Regions from separate parts of the Pseudoalteromonas sp. L1 genome, predicted to be linked through region 1. Evidence: riboswitches for the same ligand, from Rfam matches in the RefSeq annotation. Region 1 holds a riboswitch; the other holds the start of a gene.

What was found. A riboswitch is a leader RNA that binds a small molecule or an ion and turns the genes downstream of it on or off. The one in region 1 is predicted to bind lysine.
Region 2: linked by a shared signal. The riboswitch ahead of lysC (lysine-sensitive aspartokinase 3) and the one ahead of dapA (4-hydroxy-tetrahydrodipicolinate synthase) in region 1 are both predicted to bind lysine.

What each region holds. Positions count from the first base shown of each region.
Region 1 is NZ_JAKKCT010000004.1:385,569-398,141, reverse strand. Features, by position in the region: gene L3V38_RS14760 (SAM-dependent methyltransferase) at 1-624, opposite strand, end outside; gene L3V38_RS14755 (bifunctional GNAT family N-acetyltransferase/hotdog fold thioesterase) at 850-1,743, shown strand; gene L3V38_RS14750 (hypothetical protein) at 1,831-2,955, shown strand; gene L3V38_RS14745 (phospholipase A) at 3,063-4,100, opposite strand; gene L3V38_RS14740 (succinylglutamate desuccinylase/aspartoacylase family protein) at 4,277-5,395, opposite strand; gene L3V38_RS14735 (PLP-dependent decarboxylase) at 5,401-6,606, opposite strand; gene L3V38_RS14730 (2,3,4,5-tetrahydropyridine-2,6-dicarboxylate N-succinyltransferase) at 6,606-7,346, opposite strand; gene dapA (4-hydroxy-tetrahydrodipicolinate synthase) at 7,361-8,245, opposite strand; lysine riboswitch at 8,383-8,579, opposite strand; gene L3V38_RS14720 (DNA-3-methyladenine glycosylase I) at 8,763-9,458, shown strand; gene L3V38_RS14715 (protein adenylyltransferase SelO family protein) at 9,467-10,879, shown strand; gene L3V38_RS14710 (OmpA family protein) at 11,258-12,307, shown strand.
Region 2 is NZ_JAKKCT010000001.1:714,402-726,974, reverse strand. Features, by position in the region: gene L3V38_RS03370 (Arm DNA-binding domain-containing protein) at 1-156, opposite strand, end outside; gene sbcB (exodeoxyribonuclease I) at 283-1,734, shown strand; gene L3V38_RS03360 (NAD(P)-dependent oxidoreductase) at 1,780-2,661, opposite strand; gene L3V38_RS03355 (redoxin domain-containing protein) at 2,776-3,291, shown strand; gene L3V38_RS03350 (2-hydroxyacid dehydrogenase) at 3,257-4,240, shown strand; gene L3V38_RS03345 (hypothetical protein) at 4,304-4,735, opposite strand; gene L3V38_RS03340 (sodium-dependent transporter) at 4,955-6,280, opposite strand; gene L3V38_RS03335 (4'-phosphopantetheinyl transferase superfamily protein) at 6,429-7,169, shown strand; gene lysC (lysine-sensitive aspartokinase 3) at 7,146-8,525, opposite strand; lysine riboswitch at 8,607-8,779, opposite strand; gene nhaD (sodium:proton antiporter NhaD) at 8,865-10,112, opposite strand; gene L3V38_RS03320 (hypothetical protein) at 10,261-11,535, shown strand; gene L3V38_RS03315 (hypothetical protein) at 11,538-12,083, shown strand; gene L3V38_RS03310 (ATPase) at 12,083-12,573, shown strand, end outside.

The DNA.
Region 1 (12,573 bases):
AAATTCAGTGATGAGTAAATGCTCAAGTTGTTTTAGTTGTGATGGGTGGTTAGATAAAAAGTTGATGAATAGTAAGCCATTTTTTGCCATTGCTGCACGTAACTTGGCATAAAATTGATGTTTAAATAAAAATAATGGTGCATCTACTTCACTGAATAAATCTAAAATAATCCAATCATACTCATGCCCTTGCTCTAACACCTGCTGAGCATCGAAACAGCGTAAATTATTATCATGATGACCACCAAAATAACGTTTGTAGCAGTGAATAATATCGGGGTTTTTATCAACAGAAGTTAAGTGGCTTTGTGGGTAGGTATGCTGTAAATAATTTCGGATAGCACCTCCACCTAACCCCAGCTCGAGTATTTTGTTGGGTTCTTCTAACTCTTGCCAAAGCCTTGCAAGGTACTGTAAGTGAGGGAAAAGTAATCGTGCTGGGCGGCGCTTTTCGACTACAGATTGTAATGTTTCATTAATTAACAGCCAGCGAAACTGATTCATTTGTCTTACTTGAATAGACTCTCTACCTTGCTTGTGCCAATAAATAAGTTGCCCGAGCCTGTGGCAATCTTCAATAAAACACTGTTTTATCGCGCCACTGGGTTCAAAAAAATGTTCCATATTTCGGGCCTTTAACTTTGTATGTATAAAGTATGACAATTACTTCAGCATAGACCAGCCTCGCTAAAGTGCCAATTGTGCAGTAGTTTTTACAGCGAAGAATAATAATTTTGGCTAGGTCACCAAAGTATTATTCCAACTTGATGGAAGATAGCGTATCGTAATTTGCATTCGTTAGGCCACGAAAAAACAACATGAGATGGCTGAATTATCACAGGAGTATTTATGTTTAAAGTGACCACCCCACAAAGCAGCGAAGATTGGCAAGCGTATTATTCATTGCGTTGGCAGGTTTTAAGAGCGCCATGGGGCGAGCCGCGCGGTTCTGAACAGGATGATTTAGAACAAGACGCAGAGCACCGCTTTATCAAAAATAATGATGGTGAAGTATTAGGTGTGGCACGCCTTCACTTTAATAATCATCAGCAAGCGCAAGTACGTTACATGGCGGTAGCCGAAGGTAACCGCAATCAGCATATTGGTAGCCGTTTATTACATGAATTAGAAAAAATCGCATGGACTCAAGATGCCGATGAGCTCGTGTTGTTTGCTCGTGAGCGAGCTCTTGATTTCTATAAGCGTCATGGCTATGAGTTAAAAGAAAAAGCGCATTTAGCTTATGATGACGTACAGCACTGGAAAATGGTTAAACAAAAACCTTCTGAACCAGGCTGGTTCCGCCACCCAAACTGGACACAAGTACTACAAAATACATGGCGTGAATCAATTCCAATTAGTGATGCGATGGGTATTAAAGTTGAAAGTTATACTGATTGGCAGTTTACTACCCGCGCTGATTTAGATGCGAACTTAAACCTTCACAACACTATGTTTGCTGGCTCTATTTATAGCTTAGCGACCTTAACAGGGTGGGGAGCAACTTACCTTGCGCTGAAAGAGGCAGGCTTTGAAGGAAATATCGTGTTAGCTGATGCTAACATTAAATACTTAAAACCACTTAATACCGACCCTCGAGGTTGTGTTGATGTGAAAACTTGTAAAGGTAACCTTAGCGAACTGGAAACAAAAGGCAAAACCAGTTATGTAGTGCCTGTCACTATATTTGATGGCAACGACGTTGTTGCAGAGTTTGAAGGGGTGTTTGTTGTGGTTATGTAGCATTAGTTGATTTTATGTTGATCTCTTAGATTTCTTGGCTATAGTTTAAGTTCCGATTATGGGTACATTGAAATAGGGATTGATATTATGTATAAATTTATTATCTGCTTAGTTTTGCTAAGCGTGTCAGGGAAAGCATTTAGTCAGGATTTTAAGGCTAGGATCTGTAAAGACTGTACTTATTCAGAAGCTAAAGAAATTGCGAAAAAGTTAAAGCCAAAACTTGTATGCCAGCAAGTTGGTAGAAATCCTAATCCTGTATTTGGAAGTGAAGAGCAATGCTATTCAACAACAAATAAAGTATTAGTGGTTAACCAAGCTACCCGTGAAATATTCGGTTTTTATAATGAGCATAGTAATCAAGGTACACCGCGTTACAATATGTCAAATACACTTAGAGATATGAGTAGCTACCCTACAGCAGTTGATACTTTGATTAATGACGTACTAGATACATATGCTCAGCTAGATGAGATCGCAGCGCAAGTTACAGCTGACTTTAATCAAGGGACGATGCCAAGTAGTACAGAAAAATTAAAATTCAATACATACAGTACTGCTAACACAACAAATGCGACTTGTGACAATGCGCCTGAGGCTAAAGCTATGAATGCGATGCTTGACGGACGAAATATGGCGAATGTTCAAAACCGTGCACAAGAATACGCAAGGCAAAAACAATTAGATACTCGCTCATTTCACAAGACACGCTTCACCGGAGTTAATTTTGGGGTCAGCGCTGGGGGTGTTTCTGTTGGTGGGACGTGGGAGTATATCCCTGAAAATAGAACTGTCATTCAAAATTTTACACTAAATACCGACGTGCCAGTAAACTATCCGCGAAATCAAGTAGCCTATGAATTAAGTTTAGATAGTGCTGGATTTATCGGGATTGAACTTAATAAAAATGCCACCATACTCGACGGTATATCTCTAGGCGTATTGAAGCAAGTTAATTTCTCTGTTTCACAAATTTCAAACTGCTTAGCTGAGTTGTTTGACAAAAAATTTCCAAAGTCAATAAGTAGCCCTGGAGGTGGTGCCATAGGTACTCCGGCAGGATCAGGAAGTGCGCCTTTAGGTTGGGGAAATATACCAGTTGTAAGAGGTGGTGGTAGATTAGGCACTTCTGGAGGTGGCGGCACGTGTACCCACCACTATTATGATCATCATGGCCATCCAATGGCGAGCATCCAGGGGGCATGCCCTTAACTTATAGTTAACTAAGCTAAAATGTAAAAGCACTAAACGTAGAATTGTTTAGTGCTTTTTGCTTCTCACTTAAAATCAACTAAATTAATACAAGCTAAAAATGAAACTTAAAGTAAGTCAGTTAACAGAATACCCACGCCAAAGCGTTCAATATCGGCGTTGTAATCAATCAAACTCTCACCATAACCATTAAAGTACTGTGCGTAACCTCGTAACCTGCCCCAAAGAGGGAAAGACCAATCGAGTTGAATTGCCCCGCGATTATCTGAGTTTAGATTATTGCGTGTCATAAAGCTGAATTCATGTTCGTTATAACGATAAGCGCCAGAAAACTCAAAGTACCCCATGTATTTATAGATATCAGGGTTGTCATCACCACTGGCTTCTAGCTCATCTTCTTTTTCATCTTCTGGGATGCGGTACCAAGGTTTAAAGCTAAACACAAAACCATCTTTTTCCCATAAAAAGTCTGCATAAATGCGATTCCATGAACGAGAATTCGGTTGGCTTCGGCCATTTGATTGATGTGATGCACCAATCGCAATTGCCATTTCATCTCCCCATAAGACATTTTCTTCATCAAGGTAGTTTATCCAGAATACCTCTGGCTCATAGTTGGTTTCACGAAATGGTGAAGAGATATCTTTGTTGTAAAACTGCCAAAACGACTGCATCGTAAACGCAAAGTACACACCTTGGTCTTTATCTGAGAAGCCTTCAAAGATAGGTACCTTAATTGACAGCTGATATTTTACTTCGAGGTTGTCGAGTGGCTCACCATTTGTTTCTTCTGCTAGATCTTTTAAACCGTCAAAAGGGCGAGTATTTGGATGCGATACGTAAGACAGTGGCAAGATATAGTTACGTTTATGTGGCGTGATTACATTGCGGTTTTTTTTACTTACTTCTTCGCGTGCTTTTCGTTTATCAAGTGCTGTAAGTTTTTTACTTTCATCTAAATCAGAGCACTTTTTTCGAAGCTCTTCGAGTGTTTGTTTACCGTCACCACCAATCGCTTCATTTAAAATACATTGTTTTACTAATTCGAGCGCGTCATCTTGTTCATTGGTTTTTGTTTCTTCTGTCTGCGCCATAACAGGTACAGAAAATAAACTAGCGACAGCTAGCCACGTGCGCCATCCCATTGCGATTTCCTTATTGAATAGAGGTGAAGTTAAGATAAGTATAACGATTTTTACATAAGTAACCGTGAACTTGTACTGAATTGTTAAATTTTTAGGTAAATAGAGCCCCAAGCGAAACTTGGGACTCTGCTGTTACGGCCTAAGCCGTGACTCTCACGCAATGAGAAGGGATGAGCTTATAGCTCAAATACGTTGGTAAAAAACTTATATAATTCGGTGCCTTGATTCACGCTTGCTGAAGCAAAATGTAAAATGGCTATTGCATCTTTATCAAAACTGAGTGTTTGTAATGGTTGTTCTGATAGGTAGCGCTCCATTCTTAAAATATGGGCTATAGGTTCACCTGCTTTAATATGGCCACCCAGTGGCGCTAGGTACTCCACCATGCCGCCCATGGGAGCGTAGTAAGCAATATAATCTTTGAGCATACAGGCATAGCGTGTCATCGCTTTGGGTTGATACGCTGCATCAACTAATACCTCTTTGTGGTTGAGGTAACTTAAAATGCTATTTGCATCTTCAAAGGCTGCACTTAAATCGATTTTTTCTTGGCTACCTAGCTCAACGGTGAATGCCTCGACTTGGACAGCGAATTCACGGCCTTGTTTTCCAAGCTCTTCAGATAACGACCACCATGGACAGAAACTCGCTTCATCCATCGCGCCATCAAAATCATTCGGGATCAATAACACATGTTCGATGTTGAAGTAGCGCGCGCTGTCTTTGGCGTATTCAGGGCAATATAAGTGCTGACTTGAGATAGGCCCAGTGTGAAGGTCTAAAACAATATCAGCCTGATGGGCAAGCTTTTGTAAGTTAAGGGCAATACGCTTACCTGTTGTTAGGCTGTAATCAGGGCCTGTTAGTTGGCTGTCGATATCAGCAACCAGTGCTTCTTTAAACGCCGCTTTAAGGGTCGCATCATCACTGTCTTTGTGCTGTTCAGCAATTTGTGATGGTAAGGCTTTGTTAAAGCGGTACATGCGGTTCCAGTTGGTGCCAGTAATTGGATCGAAGCGACCTAGCGTAAATTCACCTGACTTTTGGTTACAACCAATTGGGTTGGCATAAGGCACTAGAGTAATATCGCCACGCAGCTTGAGTGATTTTAGCTGCTCTAGCAATTGATAAATTACTGCATTACCTTGCACCTCAGCACCGTGCATATTGGCTTGTATATATACGTTTGGGCCTGTGCCATCGCCTTTTAAGCGATACACAGGAATTGTCAGTGGTAGGCCGTTGGCAATCTCGCCAACCACAATATTCTCTTGGCTAATGAATTCTTTACTCATGGCGATTACCTCAAATAATAGCTGGCATCTTCAGCGCTACGAATGCACTCAATATTGCCTTGTTCAAGGATGTATTCAGCTGCTAATTCGTGGCATAAAAAGTACGGCATACTTTCGGTAAAGCCATATGCCCCACATTGGCTGAATACCAACCAGTCTTGTTCATTTAAATCGCTTGCTAATTGGTGTTCACCCAAGCAATCAAGGGCGGTGCAAAGCGGGCCGTATAAAGTCATTGCCTTAGGTTCAGCCGTTGATTCGCGTAGTAACGCCGCAGGGAAATCTTGGCTTGTTACAGCAGGGCGAAGTAAATGGTTAATACCCCCTGATAAAATCACCTGCTGTTGATTGTAATTCTCTTTGCGCTCAACAACCGGTGTTGCGTAATGGCCACATTCGCCAACCGCATAGCGGCCAAGTTCCATCCAAAGCTCTTTGACACCAGCATCTGCTTTAATGCTCGCCAGGGTCTCGATAAGTGCAGACCAATCAAGTTGGTTAGCATCTTGGGTATAAGGAATGCCTAAGCCACCCCCTAAATCGAGAATATGAAGGTTAATATTTAATGAGCGTGCTAGCTGTTGTAATGGCGCAATCATCGCGCGCCATAGCTCGGCGAGCTTGTTAGTGCTCAGCATATTGCCCCATTGGAAAATATGCAGACCATCAAAGCTAAGAGCTGGATAATCACTTGCAGTGAGTGCTTGCCACTCATCACAGCCTAAACCAAAAGGAGTAAGGCTATCGCCGCCAAGTGGATTCTTTTCGCTGTCTGGCCAACGAAGTTGTACACGCAATAGAATTTGCAACTGACAATTTGCTTTTGTTGCTTCCTCATTTAACCAGCGAACTTGGTTAATGCTCTCGGCCACGAAGGTACGTACGCCGCGAGCAATAAAATGTGAAATTTGTTTAGGGCTCTTTGCAGGCCCTGTGTTGAGCACGCGCTCGCTATCGATGCCTTGAGCAAGTACTTGCTCAAGTTCACCTTTACTTGCAACATCAAAGTTAAACCCTGCGCTGTCTAAACATTGAATAATGCGAGACAGTGGGTTGGCCTTAACGGCATACCAAAGTTTCACATCGGTTTGCGCAGTTAGTTGCTTTAAATGTGCAGTTAATTTATCTAAATCATAGACAAAAAATGGCGTATCAAGATGCGTTGAAACGTGTTCAACCGCTTGCTTGATGGGCGTGCTCAAAAAGCTCATTAACGTAAAACCTCTTCTAACAGTAATGATGCATCGCTTTGTTCGTCACGGTATTTCACGATCAATGCACAAGACATGCTTAGGCCTTGCTCGCGAGCCCATGCATTTGAAGCTGGGCGAGAACCTGGGATTACAATCGCGTTTTCTGGGATTGCTTCACCTTTGTCTAGCTGGCGCTCATTCACACAATCGTAAACAGGAATGGTTGCCGATAAGCGCACACCCGGCGCAAGCACAGCCCCTTTTTTCACAACCACACCTTCAACAATAACGCAGCCTGCGCCGATGAATGCATCATCTTCAATCACTACTGGGCTGGCACCAATTGGTTCAAGTACACCACCTAATTGTACTGCTGCACTTAGGTGAACATTTTTACCTACTTGTGCACATGAACCCACTAGTGCGTGGCTGTCGACCATCGTGCCTTCGTCGATGAATGCACCAATATTTACATACGCTGGTGGCATAATAATCGTGCCTTTAGCAACGTGTGCGCCCCGACGAACACTGCTACCACCTGGTACCATACGCACGCCTGCATCGGCTGCAAAGCCTTGTGGTGCCAAGTTGTGCTTATCAACAAAACCACCTGGGAACTCAGTATTTGTGCCATTTTTGAAAGCTTCTAAAATGCCTTGTTTAACTTCTACATTGGCGTGCCAGTTGCCGTTCTCGTCTTGTGTCGCTGCGCGAACTGCGCCTGATTCTAAGTTGTTTAATAATTCTAACCAGCTCATGATAAAACCTGTTTTTAGTTCCAAGATAAAATTGTGTTGTTTGCGTGGGTGATGCTGTCTGTTTGCTCAAGCTCTAAATGCGTAAGCGGCGGACGTAAATGCGGGGTATTTATTTTACCTTGCAGGTGCATCAGTACTTTTACGGGGATTGGATTTGCCACAGCGAACAAACTTTGGATTGCTTGCGACCAATCGGTGAATAGATTTGGGTATTGACCACTTAAACTGCGTTTAACAAACTCATGGGTTTGACTCGGCCAAGCATTCGCGGCAACCGACACTAAACCTTTTGCACCAGCTTGAGCAAAATATGGCATAAGTGCATCATCGCCACTGAAAATGGCCAGAGTTGGTGATGCCGTTCTAAAACCTTCAAATTTACTAATGTCGCCACTGGCTTCTTTTAAAGCCCAAAGGTTTTTGTGCTCAGCAAGGTTTTTGATCACCTGCGGTGCAATCTCAACTGCACTTCTTCCTGGTACGTTATACAACATACAAGGGTGATGACTTGCGTTAAGTAGGCTTTCAAACCAATGTGTTTGGCCAACAACCCCTGGCTTTGCATACAGAGGTGAGCCCAATAGATAGCCATGAATAGGTAGTTGATTGCAGTATTCAACCCAAGCAATTTGTTGCTTAAGGTTCATACCGCCCACAGCAACCATGAGTGGTACTCTCGGTGCTAATTGGCAAACATGCTCAACAATGGCTTGTTGCTCTTTAAGTGAAAGCGCCAGTCCTTCACCGGTACTGCCAAGCAATAAAATGCCGTTATTTGCATCTTGCTGCTCAGCCACTAGTTGTTCAAGGGCCGTGTAATCGACCTCGCCAGATTCAGAAAATGGCGTGACAAGCGCTGTCCATAATGGATAGTCGTTTAAATCAAAATTGTTGATCATCTCTCACGAACTTATAAGGTATTCGAAGAGTTTATGCGGGAACATTTGAATGGAGCCGCATGTCGTCGTTCGAACAAGGTATAATTCGAAGAGCGAATGGGCTTAAAATAATAAAGACGCGACGGCCTTATTATACTAAGACCAGAAGCTCTCCACCAAACTAATCAATAGCAATTTGCTATTGTTGGTGACAGTCGCTGGGATTCAGCCCAGTCGCCCGAAATAAGCACCTCACAAACGGTGTTACTTCTCGGCGTTAATTCCCCTCACGTATGATCAACAGAGTCTGTGCTCTTCCCATACGCTACCTGAATAACGCACCTCTTCCAGCCCTTTATGCTCGCTTTAAAGGTTAAAGCCAACATAGTTAAATAGGGTATATTCGGCGATTAAAGCATTTTAGCCATCTAGGTGTCAAGACGAAGGATTTGTTTTTTAGTGACCGATTTTGCAACATGGTTACGTATAAGCGTGTTTTTACGTACACTTAGCGTTAACCAAATAAATTGGAAAAATGATGGAAAAATTTAACGATATTTATCAACGAGCCGTATCTCGAAAGGGCAGCGAAGAAATGCTGCATGCACTGTTATCAAACCCGCTCGATGATACTGATATTGCCAAAATACATGACGATTTATGGTTAGAAGAGTTCACGCGCAAAGTTTTTCAAAGTGGCTTTTATTGGTCTGTTATTAATAACAAGTGGGCAGGTTTTCGCGACGTGTTTTGGGATTTCAGTGTAGAGAAACTGTTGATGATGCCGCCAGATATGCTTGAGCAAAAAGCCAGTGACGAGCGAATTGTTCGTAATTTTAAAAAAGTACAAACGATCCCTGAAAATGCGTACATGATCCACGAAGTTGCCGAAAAACATGGCAGCTTCAGCCAATTTATTGCGGATTGGCCAACTGACAATATTATTGGCTTGTGGGCCTATCTTAAAAAACATGGTGCGCGTTTAGGGGGAAATACAGGCCCTTACGCTTTGCGAGCGCTTGGTAAAGATACCTTTTTACTTTCTCGCGATGTAGAAACCTACTTGCGTGCCCACGAGTTGATAGACGGCGGCTTACAAACTAAAAAATCGTTACAAGCAGCGCAAGATTTTTTCAATGAACTACAACAGCAAAGTGGCTATAGCCTGCAAGCACTTAGTCAGCTTGTGGCCTATGGGGTAGGTGATAACCGCGTAGGTGTAGCCACACGTTAAGGACAGTTATGAAACTGCAAACTCGATACACAGATATTAGTGAACTGCTCGCTATTGAAGATATGCCGAGCGCCGTTGCTGAGCCGCAATTGCTGCTCTTCAATGACAAGCTCGCTGATAATTTTGCGATTAATCACGACAGCGAATTCTTAGCTAAATTGCTATCTGGTTCAGCGATAGATAACGCCGTGGCACCGGTTGCACTTGGTTACTCAGGTCATCAGTTTGGTCATTTTTCACCGCGTCTTGGTGATGGCAGGGCGCATTTGCTTGGCGCTATTACAGATCAAGATGGAACATTGTGGGATGTGCAATTAAAAGGCGCAGGAGCAACAGTGTTCTCACGCGGTGGTGATGGTCGTTGTGCCATTGGCCCTGCAGTGCGTGAGTATATTATGAGTGAGGCGCTTGATGCGCTAGGTATCGCGACTACGCGCTGTTTAGCTGTGGTGACTACTGGTGAAACGGTATATCGAAATCCTCCTCGACCTGGTGCGGTCGTCACGCGTTTAGCTAAAAGCCATATCCGTGTTGGTTCATTTCAATACTTAGCAACACAGGGTGATATAGAAGGATTAGAAAAGCTTGTCGATTACGCTATCTGTTGTCATTTTCCTGAAATTAATAGCACTGGAGAACAGCGCTATATCGACTTTTTAACAGCTGTACAAGACAAGCAAATTGAGTTGATAGTAAGTTGGATGCGTGTCGGTTTTATACACGGTGTTATGAATACTGATAACACCTTGATAAGTGGTGAAACCATTGATTATGGTCCTTGCGCTATGATGAACAACTTTGATTTTGATACTGTGTTTAGCTCAATTGATCACCAAGGGCGCTATGCATTTGGCAATCAGCCGACGATTGCTAATTGGAATTGTGCGCGCCTAGCTGAAAGTCTATTACTTTTATTTAAAGACGAAAAACAAGCGCTTACAGACCTTTCAACGGTTATAAATAGTTTTTCAACTCGGTTCAATGACGCCTTTAATTTTATGTGGCAAAAAAAGCTGGGCTTAGAAAGCCTGGAAGGAGATGATCATATACTTGTTTCTGAATTGTTGACGTTAATGAAGCAACATAAATTGGATTATACCAACACATTTAATCTTTTGACTGAGTCATTACAGTCTCCGGTAACCATACCTGCCAATATAAAAGAATGGTATAAAAAATGGTTTTTAAGAACATCTACTCAAAGTTATAAAACGATGCGTGCTGTTAATCCTGCAGTCATTCCACGCAACCATAATATCGAAATGATTATAGGTGAATATGAGAACTCTGGAAAAAGCGCTTCACTGGAAGCATTTTTGAAAGTGATATCAAATCCTTATATTTATAAAGCTGAAAATACACATTGGTATGAGCCTCCTAAGGAAGGTGATGCGAATTATCAAACTTTTTGTGGAACTTAAAAAATTCCAGAAAAGGCTGATTGTTAGCTACTGTGCCTAAGTGTAATATTTAACACCTATGCTAAGAAATATGACTGAACACTTTTTATATAAGTTAACGCACCTAGTTATTAAGTCTATTTTTTAGTTAATTTATAGTCGTTGTTAATTAACAATAATAACGAGTTGTTAATTTGAATGACGATTTAACTATAGTATTAGGTAAGTTTTATATTATCACCTATAGTTTCTAATGACCTGAATCAAACTATGATTTGAGTTAGTAGTATAACCTGTTACCTATTAAGTATAGGTTAACAAATCGAAGAGTATTCTGCTTATAAAATGGGCTGGGATGACTTAGCTGAAAATTTTAATTGTGAAAATGGGAAGGAAACAATGAAATTAAAATCACTTACTATGGCGATCGCATTAGCTGCAACTAGTGCATCAACATTTGCTGCAGAGAAAGAAGGTTTTTATATCGGTGTATTCGGTGACTACTACGATGCATCTTGGATTGCAACAGATTACTCACCTAACGTGAGAACTGGTTATGCAACAGGTTTCGGTGCTGAGATTGGTTACCGATTCTCAGATTACTGGAGCGCTCGTTTAGAGTACGCTGATGGAAATATTGATACTGAACACCTAATCACGGGTGATAAGTACGACATGGACATGGATAGATACGGCATCGACATGCTGCACCATTTTTCTGGTGGTCCATTCTACGGTGTGTTAGGTCTTAAAGAAATTGATGTGTACGAGAAAAGTACATTTGCAAATATTGGTCTAGGTTACCAACACTTTGTAACTGAGGGTCTATCAGTTAACTTTGAAACATCTTACTACAGAGGTTTAGAGTTCAGTGAGTCAGACTTAAATGCTAAGTTTGGTGTAAGCTACTTATTCGGTCAATCAAGCGAGCCAGCGGCACCTGTTGAGCCAGCTCCAGTTGTTGTTCAAGAGCCAACAGATTCAGATTCTGATAACGATGGTGTAATTGATGCTGATGACCAATGTGCAAACACGCCGATGACAGACGCTGTAGATGCAACGGGTTGTACTTTGTATGAAGAGAAGCCAGTAACAATTAGCCTACTAGTTAGCTTTGCTCATGACTCAGCGGCTGTTCCACAACGCTACTTTGATGACATTGCTGAAGTTGCTACCTTCATGAAGGAAAATACAGACGCAACGGTTGTTTTAGAAGGCCATGCCTCAGCAGTAGGTGATGCTGAGTACAACATGACTCTATCTAAAAAGCGTGCTGATGATGTTGCTGATGAATTAATCAAAGACGGCATCTCTGAAGATCGTATTTCAACAAAAGGCTATGGTGAAGAGCGTTTGAAGAATGAAGCAAACACTTTAGAAGCTCACGCTGAAAACCGTCGTGTTGAAGCGCAACTAACGTCAACTCAACGTGTAAAAGTTATGCGTTAATAGTGAGTTGTAAGTTTTGAGAAACCCAGCCATATGGCTGGGTTTTTTTATGCCTAAAATAAGAATGATTCTTACTTAATAAATATTCATCTGAATAGCTTTTTTTTTAACTACTATTCATGTTATTTATAGTGAATATAAAGTGCCTAACCGCAGCATGGATTTTCATCTATACTTAAAAGCTTTATAATCAATCGTCAGAATACTATAAGTACTGGGTTATATATTTGGTATTTAGTTTAATACTACCGAGTACTTTCACGTCA
Region 2 (12,573 bases), on a different contig from region 1:
TATAATTAGTTGTTTTCCATCAACTCGGCAACGATACTGCCAAGTAATTACACCTTTAGCTGATACCCTTACACTCAAACTATCTCTATGCGATAATACTTGTGGTGTTTGGTTTTTATATAGCAGCTTTCTTAATTTAGTGTCGCTGATTGCCATTTAATACTTTATACACACTTAGCAAAAAATTTATACACACCATGTAGATATTGCAACGTATTCGAATAGATAACAAAAAAGAACAAAACAGCCAAAACCTATGATTTTAAAGGGCTAAGAGACAGAATGAGTGAACCAAAATACTACGAAAACCAACCAACAATCTACTGGCACGACTACGAGACTTTTGGGGCTAGCCCACAAAAAGATCGCCCAAGTCAGTTTGCAGGTATCCGCACTGATCTAGATTTAAATATTATTGGTGAACCGTTAATTGAGTATTGCAAGCCTGCTGCCGATTACTTACCGCATCCAGAAGCCTGTTTGATCACAGGTATCACGCCACAAATTGCAATGCAAAAAGGCTTAGTCGAAGCTGAGTTTATGGCAAAAATTCATACCGAGTTTAGCCAACCTAATACCTGTGTAGCTGGTTATAACAGTATTCGCTTTGATGATGAAGTAACACGTTATAGTCTATACCGTAACTTTTATGACCCTTACGAGCGAGAGTACAAAAATAATAACAGCCGCTGGGATATTATTGATTTAGTACGTGCATGTTACGCACTGCGCCCTGAAGGTATTGAATGGCCACTTAAAGAAGACGGCACGCCTAGTTTTAAACTTGAACATCTAACGGTTGCCAATGGCATAGAACATGCCGCAGCTCACGATGCATTGAGTGATGTAACAGCAACGATTGCGCTTGCGAAACTTATAAAAGAAAAACAGCCTAAGCTTTATCAGTTTTTCTTCAGCTTACGTTCTAAAAAAGCGCTCGCTGATTTAGTCGACGTATTTAACATGACACCACTTGTGCATACCTCATCACGCATTCCTGCAAGCCAAGGCTGCACTAGCTGGATTGCACCTATGAGCTTTCATCCGGTGAACAAAAACGCCATTATTTGCTTTAACTTAACTGAAGATCCACAGGTGTTATTAGATTTGTCGGTCGAGGAGTTACGCACTCGGCTTTATACCAAACACAGTGATCTTGGTGAAGACGAAGCACCGGTGGGCTTAAAGCTCGTACACCTAAATAAATGCCCTATTCTTGCGCCAGCAAAAACCTTGTTACCTGAAAACGCAGCGCGTTTAGGCATTGACCGCGAAAAGTGCCTACAAAACTTGGCTATCTTAAAAGCGAATACTGAACTTCGCGACAAAGTAACCGAGGTCTTTAATGGGCAGCGTGATTTTAGTGAAAACCAAAACCCTGACTACCAACTTTATGATGGCTTTACAAGCAATGCAGATAAAGCCAAGTTTGCCATTATTCGCGATGCAAGCCCTGAGCAACTAGCCTCGATGCAACTTGATTTCGATGACAAAAAGTTTGCCACCTTACTATTTAGATATCGCGCTCGAAACTGGCCACAAACTCTTAGCCAAGATGAGCTGGCTACATGGCGTCAATATTGTCAAAACAAGCTAATGCACGGTGAAGATAGCCCATCAATTAGTGCGCAAGATTTCATGATCACCCTTGAAAACCTAGCTCATGAAAATGATGATAACGAAAAAAATCTACATATTTTAAAAGCGTTGTACAATTACGCACAAAGCATGTAATAAAAAACGCGACATTTTGTCGCGTTTTTTATAAACAATATCACGTTACTTTTTATGTAACGCTTCAATACGTGCCAACAAGCTTGAGGTGTCGTAGCGGCCGCCACCTAACGCTTGTACATCAGCATAGTATTGATCAACCGTGGCTGTCATCGGCAAGGTTGCGCCGTTTGCCTTTGCCTCATCAAGCGCAATGCCTAAATCTTTACGCATCCAATCAACAGCAAACCCAAACTCGTACTCACCCGCCCACATAGTTTTGTAGCGGTTTTCCATCTGCCATGAGCCTGCAGCACCTTTTGAAATAGTTTCGATCACTTTTTCACCATCAAGACCCGCTTGTTTAGCAAAGTGCAAACCTTCCGCTAAACCTTGTACCACACCTGCGATACAAATTTGATTAACCATTTTGCAAAGCTGACCAGAGCCTACTTCGCCTAATAATTGGCTAAAGCGGCTAAAGGCAGCCATAACAGGCTGAACAACATTAAAATCAGTCTCGTCGCCACCGACCATCACGGTTAATACACCATTCTCTGCTCCCGCTTGGCCGCCAGAAACTGGCGCATCTAAAAATGCAACACCTTGTAGTTTCGCTTGAGTCGCCACTTCGCGGGCTACCTCGGCCGAAGTCGTTGTATGGTCAACTAAATAGCTCCCAGACTCCATGCCCGCAAGCACACCCTTGTCGCCATAAACAACTGACCGTAGGTCATCATCATTACCCACACACATAAATACAATTTCAGCGCCTTTTGCAGCTTCACTAGGTGTTTGAGCATATTGACCTTGATACTCTGAAGCCCACTTTTGCGCTTTTGCTGTAGTGCGGTTGTAAACAGTCACGTTGTGACCTGCGTTGGCAAGGTGACCTGCCATAGGGTAACCCATTACACCTAATCCGATGAAGGCGACTTTCATTGACATAAAACTGACCTATTTGAGTGATAAATTAGTAACAATTTCATTATCTCAATCGAATAACTAAAAAGCGAATGAAAAAAAGTTCATTTAAACCGTTTAAAAACACACAGGTAAAACATGGATAGTATATATCGTTTCAATGCCCAGCTTACATCCGGTGAAAATTTCAGCCTTGAATCGTTAAAAGGAAGAACAGCACTTATCGTAAATACCGCCAGTAAATGTAACTTTTCAATGCAAATGGCCAGCCTTGAAAAACTCTATAATGAGTATCAAGGACGCGGATTTACAGTGCTTGCTTTCGCCTGTAATCAGTTTGGTCATAACGAGCCGTTAGATGGGCAGGAGCTACAGACTTTCTACCAACAGCATTTTGATGTTAGCTTTCCTATTTTTAATAAAGTATTAGTCAATGGGCCTGAGGCGCATCCGTTATTTAATTATTTAAAATGCCATACCCGCGGAATTGCGCAAAACCGCGCAATTAAATGGAATTTCACCAAATTTCTTATAAACTCAGAGGGTCAACTTGTTGCGCGATATGCCCCGCGCACTAAACCTGAAGCCCTCAAAATGGTGATAGAGAGTAATTTAAATGATGAAACTGGCCTTATTCAGTGCGCAAAAGTATGAACAACCGTTTTTTGAAAGGAATCTAACGGAATACGCTGAGTCAGTTTCGCTCAGTTATTTTGAGCAATCTCTCAACAGTGCCACAACACCTCTATGCCATGGTTTTGATGCAGTGTGCGTATTTGTAAACGACACTGTCGATAAAGATGTCATAGCCAATATGGCCACTTTAGGTATTAAAGCCATATTATTACGTTGTGCGGGTTTTAATAATGTTGATTTAGCAGCCGCCAAAGAGCACAACATCAAGGTTTGTCGTGTCCCAGCTTATAGCCCTGAGGCCGTTGCTGAGCATTGTGTAGCACTTATGCTAACACTCAACCGAAAAACCCATAAAGCCTTTAACCGAGTACGCGAAGGAAATTTTGATTTAAATGGCCTGCTGGGTTTTAACCTGTTTCAAAAAACCATCGGTATTATAGGTTGCGGTAAAATCGGCTTAGCATTAGTGAATATTTTAAATGGTTTCGGTGCAAAAGTGTTAGTGTGCGATCCTGTCGCTAAAAAAGGCGATTACACACTTTGCGACTTAGACACACTGCTCACGCAAAGTGATGTCATCTCCTTGCATTGCCCACTAAACGAACATACTCATCACTTAATTGATGCCAAGGCATTTGAAAAAATGAAAGACGGTGTCATGCTGATTAACACCTCTCGTGGTGCACTGCTCGATACACAAGCATGTATTCAAGCACTTAAGTCCAAAAAACTCGGTCACTTAGGACTTGATGTTTATGAGCAAGAGTCAGAGCTTTTCTTTAAAGATCACCGCGAAGAAATCATGCAGGATGACATTTTTTCTCGCTTGGTTAGTTTTCCAAACGTGCTTGTTACTGGGCATCAAGGTTTTTTCACTCAAGAAGCGCTTAGCGAAATTGCTTGCACAACATTACAAAGTGCCAACGAACTTAGCCAAGGTTTACCATTAACGAATGAGGTTCTTTAAGTAAAGAGTTAAGTTTTAAAAATAAAAAAGGCCTAGCTGTTTACTACTAGACCTTGTTACTAATTATTGTTCGTTTAGTCTTTCGCTATTATCGAGCATTTTTACTGGTAATTGGTGTTTAACCAAGAAATCATAGAAACGCAAATCGTCAATTAGATCAGAAGAAGCAAGCTCGAAGTCTTGGTAAGTGTGATTTTTAAAACTAAACCTTACCGTATGTTCGAACCTTTTGGTTTGAGAGTAGAGAATTTCTGTCACTTCAGATATGTTTAATTTAACGCCTAATAACAGTAATTCACCATCATCGATTGCCACCTCACCAGAGCTCTTAGGCTTTAGCATCCAATAATCTACAATCATAGAAATTATACAACACACAACGATAAAGCCGAGTTGCATCACAAATGGCTTTTCCGCAAACTCTGCCAAATAGTAAGCAAACATACCACCAAATAATAGCCTATATAGGAGGCTGTTTAGCAGTTTGAAGCTCACTCTCTTCCTTTTTCTCATTAATGTTTGCAAAGCTTATCCTCCCTTATCAGCTCCTTTAATTTATATCCCTTTTAGCAAATAATGCGTTATTGTTTTTGCGATAACTCTTTAAGTGCATCTATAAAGTGTGTGTGATTGTATGAATAACTGCCATCCTCTTCTGTAACTAGCGAAGGACTCTACTAAAATAATCTTATAACTTACAGTAAGTATTAATTTTTACTGCAACAACGCCACGTTCACAAATACCGCCGTCATCAATAACGGGCAGACAAAGCGAATGTACTGAGCAAACCAATAATGTGGGCCACTCGATACTTGATGCAATTTATTACCACGCTGCCATAACCAGCCAACAGTAATGAAATAGAACAGTCCCATCAAGGGTAATTGGTACTGCGTGAGCACCATAATCACTAAGCCAAATAACCAATCAAAGTTAAGGATGATCAGCGATGAAGCAATAAACACCACTAAGGTAACAAATAAAGTTGCTTGTTTACGCTCAATACTGTGGTTTTCAACTAAAAATGCGACTGGAATTTCGGTTGATGAAATGGTTGAGGTCACCGATGCAATCGACATCAACACAAAAAATAATAAACCAACCACTAAGCCTACTTGCCCCATAGTGCTAAATAGCTCAGGTAAAATAGCAAAAATTAACTGTCCTTCGCCTACCAACTTACCGCCGCTAAACACTTCTACGCCGTTATGCTGGGCAACAAAAATAGCCGGAATAATCAATAAACCTGCTAAAAATGCCACACCCGTGTCAAGTAATGCAACGGTGCCAGTTAGTTTTGGTAAGTTCGCATCAGGCTTTAAATATGAGCCGTAAACCATCATACAGCCGACGCCTAACGACAATGAAAAGAACGCCTGCCCCATTGCTGCAATAATTAAGTTCGCATCGAGAATTTGGCTAAAGTCAGGCACTAAATAAGCAGCAAAACCATCCATTGCACCATCTAGGGTGCCTATGTAGCCAATTAAAGCCACTAGCAATACTAACAATAATGGCATTAAGCGGCGTGACCAGGTTTCGATACCTGATTTAACCCCTTTTAAAATAATGCTTGCGGTTAGAATAAGCATCAATGGCGTAAACACAAAGTTGCGTGCCATTGAATCACTATGTAAAAAATGACTTAACTCAGTCAGACCAAAAAAATTGGCAATTGGTTCAAGTGCGTACGCGAGCATCCAACCTGCAACGATTGAATAAAAGCTCAGCATCACAACAGCACCAAACAGGCCTATGTAGCCGGCTGCTGCTCCCACTTTGGGTGCGGTGTCTTGCCATGCACTTGATAGCGCTTTAACTGGGTTAGCCTGCGCTTGGTGGCCTAAAAACAGCTCAGTATATAAAGCAGGAAGTGCTAACAAGAAAATAACGATAAAATAAACAAGTAAAAATGCACCGCCGCCATGGTTTGCCGCCTGCGTTGGGAACCCCCAAATATTACCTAAACCTACTGCCGCACCAGAAGCGGCAAGTACAAAACCAATACGACTTTGGAAGCCATCACGAACTTGTGCCATACATCTACATTTCTGTTATTATTTTTCCTCATTAAACCATAATTACAGTCAACTGCGTAAACAATTTGCGTTTGTTCGTGCCCATACAAGAGCATTTGCTGTAAAAATAAACAAATCTAATTGTAGGGTTTCGTAAAAGCCACAAACCATGAGCAGTCACTATTTTTCTAACACCTTAAAAATTGATTCGGCGCTAAGTTCAACTGATAAACAAGTTGTACTTATGGATGCTTCACGTATCGATATCAGCACCTTGCCCGTTGAAAAGTTACTCAGTGAATTCGAACTCAGTGTACTTACAAAACGCAAAATGCCAGCCGCTAAGCAAGAGTATATTGCCACGCGCTTAGTACTTAAGTATTTACTAAAACGCAGCATTCCTTTACTCAAAAATACACCACTTTGCGCAATTTCGAGCCAATTTGATGACGTAGACAACAAATTGAAGCTTCACTTTCCTGTAAGTGAACCAATTTGGGCCTGCTTATCACATTCCCGTGGTTTTATTGGTGCAGCACTAAACCCTGAGCAAAATCAATTTGGTTTTGATATAGAACACTGTTCGAAAACACGCCCTTTTGTGAAGCTCGCCAAACATTTTTACGATCACAATGAAGTTAATTTAATAAGTAGCTTTTGCGATATAAATGAGCAAGCTGGATGCTTTTTTAGGATTTGGACACTGAAAGAAGCACTTGCCAAAGCAACATCACAACCTATCGCTAAACTTTTGAGCCCAAATGTGTTTACTGAAATCGAAAAACATAACCTCACGGCCTCAAGTAACACACTGAATGATTTTGACATAAGCGTGGTGGCACAAAAAAGCACTGACTGGCAGTGCTCTTTTATTAACTTTAACGACCTATGCCGCGACTTGGCTTTCTAATAATCGACTATGAATAGCTTGAACAACAAGGTCAGACTCGCCCTGCTCCACCAAAAAGCACAGGTTATGTTTACTTGCACCATGACAAATTAAACGAATATTAAAATCACTCAATACTTGCATCAAGTTGGTCTCTTGTTGTCGTAGTTGAATCTCAGAACCAATTAGAGCCACCAGCGTTAAGTTATTCTCAACCGACACATGACAAAACTCAGAAAGCTTATCTAAACAGGCTTGATCCAGCTCAGGACGTGATGCATTCGGTGCGTTATCTAACGTGATTGCCACACTGATCTCTGAGGTAGTAACCAAATCAACCGAAATATTAAATTCACTTAAGATAGTAAATACACGCGCTAAGAAACCGCTCGCAAGAAGCATTTCTGGACTTTTAACCGTTAAAAGAATTTGGTTCTTACGCTGTGTGACTGCTCGAATACCTGGCTGCTCTGACTTTTCTTTTTCAATCCATGTGCCGCCTAATTGTGGCTCACGGCTCGAACCAACAAACACACTAATATGACTACGGCTTGCTGGTAAAATAGTAGCTGGGTGAAGCACTTTTGCCCCAAAGGTAGCCATTTCAGCAGCTTCATCAAAGCTTAGCCTTGCAATAGGTGTAGCTTTTACACATAAACGCGGATCAGTACTGAAAATACCCACCACATCCGTCCAAATATGCACACTCTTTGCGTTGATTGCTTCTGCTAGTAATGCCGCACTGTAATCTGAGCCGCCACGGCCTAAAGTCGTTGTTTGGTTATATTCATCACTGCCAATAAACCCTTGTGTTACTACAACTTGCTCAGCTAACAATGGCACTAAATGTTTTTTTGCAGCAGCAGCTGTTGCAGCAATGTTTGGTGTGGCTTTAGCGAATTGGCTATCTGTTTTTAATACTTTACGCACATCAAATCGCACAGCATCTAAACCCTGGCCACGCAACACTTGCGTAAATAAATACGATGATAAGCGCTCACCAAAACTGAGCAGCTCGTCTTGCTCTGCCGCTGATTTAACCCCTTCAGTCGCAAGCACCTGAAATGCTCTTAAAGTCTCATTAAAGCCATGAGCTAAATCGGCATCAAGCGATAGCTCAGCTAAAATACTCTCTTGAATAGCAATAACACCCGTGATGTGTTCATCGCGCTCAGCAGCGCTCAAATCACGTTTACACAATGCAACTAAATGGTTAGTAACGCCCGCACTGGCACTCACAGCAACAATACGTACTTGGTTATCTGCGCATACAATTTCCGCACAGCGACTCATAGCATCAAAATTAGCTACACTGGTGCCACCAAATTTTGCAACAACGTAATCTGATTTTGTGTTGGCGGCTAATTGGGTATTCATGTCGTCTCCTTTTGTGGAAAACTATCCACAGTAATTCAAGAAGAACTCGGCAAGGGGGTGCTTTGAAAATAAAGAGTAGTCCATGCCAGAAGCTCTCCACCTAGTTTGGTGACAGTTTTGAGGATTCAGCCCCATAAACCGAAAAATAACCGTGACGTCCAGCTATTTTTCTCGGCGAGTACTTCCCTCATTAATGGTCATTGGCGTTCGTCACCTCACATTAATTACCTAAGTATCGCACCTCTTCTGAATGTTAAGTTAACACTTGGTTAAAATAACAAAGCCTGCTGTTAAAAGCAGGCTTTGAAAGTTATCGTTTAGACGTCTAGCTGTCAAGTGTTAAATAAAACTTCCCGCTAGGTGTGAGCCATAATAACCCGCTGTGTAGGCTATTAATAAATACAGCGACATTTTTAAGTAACTCATAAACGTTAATGCTTTGACTTTACTCATGGCAATAATACCCGCGGCAGAGCCAATAATGAGCATTGAACCACCAACTCCTGTTGCATAGGTAAATGACAACCACTGCTGAGGGCTCATAATAATGTCAGCTTTCAGTAATGCAGCTGTTAGTGGCACGTTATCAACCGCAGCCGACAACAAGCCCATCAAGTAGTTCGCATACTCAGGAGCCATAAGCTCATATAAATGTGTAAATTGAGATAACACACCCACTTCTTTCAGTGCACCAACTAACAGTAACACCCCAACGAAGAACAACAGTGTGTCGTATTCAATCTCACGAATATAATCGATGATTTTTTTGTTTACGTCTTTTTTGCGCATCAAGAATTGCGCAACCAAAAACATCAGTGATAAACCAAATAAAAAGGTTAATAACGGCGGCACACTATAAAGCACGCTCAAAGTTAACGTGGCAATAATGGTCGAGAAAAAGATAACCGCAATGGTAATGTCGGTTTTTTCAATACGACGAGCCATTTGCTTTTCAAATACCACATTACCCGACATTCCTGCTGATAACATCACAGCCAGTAACGCAACGCTTGCAAGCGAAGGCACAATAAGTAATAACAAGTTACCAATAGTGACTTTTTCATCGAGGAAAATCATTAAGGTCGTTACATCACCTGTAATAAGCGATACCCCACCCGAGTTCACACTAAATACAATTAAGGTTGCGTATTTTATTAATTTTTTAGGGTCTAATTTCAGTGACATCACCACCGCAAGCGAGATCAAAGTCGCGGTTATATTGTCTGAAATCGATGAAAATAAAAACGCAAAACCACCAATCAAAAACATCAGCTTCCGTTCACTGATTTGATTTGGCATAATTTTATGAACAATATTTTGAATAAACCCTTTCGAGTTTAAATAAGCGACAAAGGTCATTGCAGCCATAAGAAATAACCACAACGTCGCTATTTCTAAAATATTATGATCAAGTTGATGTTGGATAGTTTCTGGGGTTTGCCCATGAATTGGAGAGATAAACAAGATAATCCAGCATAAAGTGCCAAAAAAAAGCGTCGTTTTGGCCTTGTTTACATGGATAATATCCTCTATAACGATAAGCAAAAATGCCACCGCTATCAGGGTTAGGATAAGTGGGGTTACCATGGTGTTTGAACAACCTTTATAATAATGTAAAAATTGTAATTCGAGTGTTTCGGCGCGGATTCTAGCAGTATCTAAGTCATAAAACTATTCTCAATTAGATAAATTACTACTAAACGCTAACACCAAAATTTTGATTTACTGGAGCCATATGATCCCAGCTAAAAAGTTATTAAATACCCTTACAGAGCATTGGGGGGTGTTAGAACTATTATTTAAACGTTTTAAGATGGCTGATTTCAGCTTAAAAGACGTACAAAATGCGATAAAACAAAAACAGCCAAGCTGGTCAAATGAACGTATTTATAAAGAAACAAATCGTTTATTGAATCAAGATATCATTATTCCTCTTGCGAAGTCGTCACAATTAGAAATCAACCGTGCTATCGCTGATTTTGCGACCTTTTTATTGCAAGAAGAACACCTAGGTCTTGCCCAAGAAATCAGCGTATTAGTTGATGACTTAGCGCGCCTAGGCAACCGCCTTGCCAAAGCGGGTGAAATTGAAGATTACGACGAGCTTCGCCGTTTCAGCCGGATTATGGATGATCGGGTACGCAAAATAATGAAATTGTTTGCCCACAATGAAAACGCGATATTAAACATTGTTGAGCAAGCGAAAGCAGACAACGCCGTGCAATCTTTGCAAAAACGTTATCAAGCAGTGATTGAAGCGTTTGATGAATACATAGAACCTATGCTTGAAATGGTTGATATTCGTGGTGACTTCCACGCGTGCTTTAACACCATCGAAGCGCAAATTAGCGCGCAAATCGAGCAAATTGACCGTCTTGGTAAGTCATATCAAGACAAGCGCATGCTAGAGCAATTACGTACCCGTATTTTAGAAATGCATTTAGTTGGCCGTGAAAGTTTACGCAAAAGCGCCGATATGTTGATGCCACTGCGAGAAGAATTGCGCCGCAACAACCTAATTACTCGCCAAGCGGCCAAAGTGCTTGGTTTAGTGCGTAAAAATGGCGTCGATAACATGTTAAGTGCTGTACAGCCTAACTTTGTCTCAGACGCACAGCGTTTTTCACTTGGTCAGCAACGTCATATCGTGGCCTATATGGCAGGCTTAGTTGACTTTGAGCACGATGAATATCAACTACCAGAACATGATGATGTGCCTGCCTATCAAAGCCCACATATTCCTGATTACAACGATGTTAAAACACAATTTAAAAAGCGCTTTAAAAAAGCCAGCAAAAAAGCTCAGCCGCTGCTTAGTTTCTTAGATGAAAGCTACCCAGACTTAGAAGCTGACGAAATGCTGTTCTTGTATCAAAAACTCATTAGCGATGGCGACCTTGAAATTAGCCAAAGCCAAGAGAAAGTAAAAATAAAAATTGCCCAGCAACACTTCTCTCTTTATCCATTTAACTCATCGATTGCTGACGATCAAAAAGCAACAGAGCAATAACCATGACAGATATTAATTTAGATGATTTAACGCATCTGCAAGCTATTAATAAAAAGCTCACATCAGGCTACCACATTAGCGAACAAGACACGCTGATGTGGCAAGAGCTTGATCAACACATTGATGCTTACCGCGCGTTATTTAATGCCCTTGGCCATGACTTACAACACGATAGCCGTGGCTTTTACTATTTTGGCAGCGATGAAAGCACCCCAAACATGGGGAAAATTTCGCGTGCTATCGCACTGACTATCTACATCTTGATTGAGCACTATGCCAATACCGGTAAAGATCCAATGCGTGCCTTGTTTGACGAGGTAAACGACCTTGAACTCATGCAAACCTTAGTGCAAATCAACAAGCACTTGTTTGATCAATTAGAAATCTTCTCAGGCTCAGATTTACGCAAAGACGTGTACCTTCGTATGGTGCGTTTAGGCCTTGCTCGCGAAGTAGAAAACGGCTTTATGCTGCAAGCACCCATTTATCGTTATATCGATGCATTAATGGAAGTAAACGAAGAAACCTACCTAGGAGAGGACGAATAATGCAAAGCCAAAGCCTTTACGGACTCAGCAAACTTGCACTTTTAAATACCGCTGGCTATGCAAAATGCGTGATCCCTCTGGATAAAAGCAGCTCAATTTGTGCACCCAACAATACTGGTAAAAGCTCGGTGATTAATGCCCTGCAATTTCCACTGATTAATGATCTACGCCTAACAGAATGGGATGGCCACGATTTAGACGAAACCCGAAAATTCTACTTTTCGTCAGATCAATCCTATATTTTACTCGAAGCCGATTTACCAAACGGCCCAGTGGTGATTGGTGTTGCTGGCCTTGGTAAAATTGCCGGTTATGCACATCAGTTTTTTTGCTATCAAGGTAAATTAGACCTTGAGCACTACACCCAAGGCAAAACCATTGTAAAATTCACCAAGCTTTTTAATCACTTAAAAGAGCAAGGTTTCAATCCAATTGAATTAAAAGCGCAAGAGCTAAACGCCTTACTCACTGGTGGCGCGACCCCGTTTGA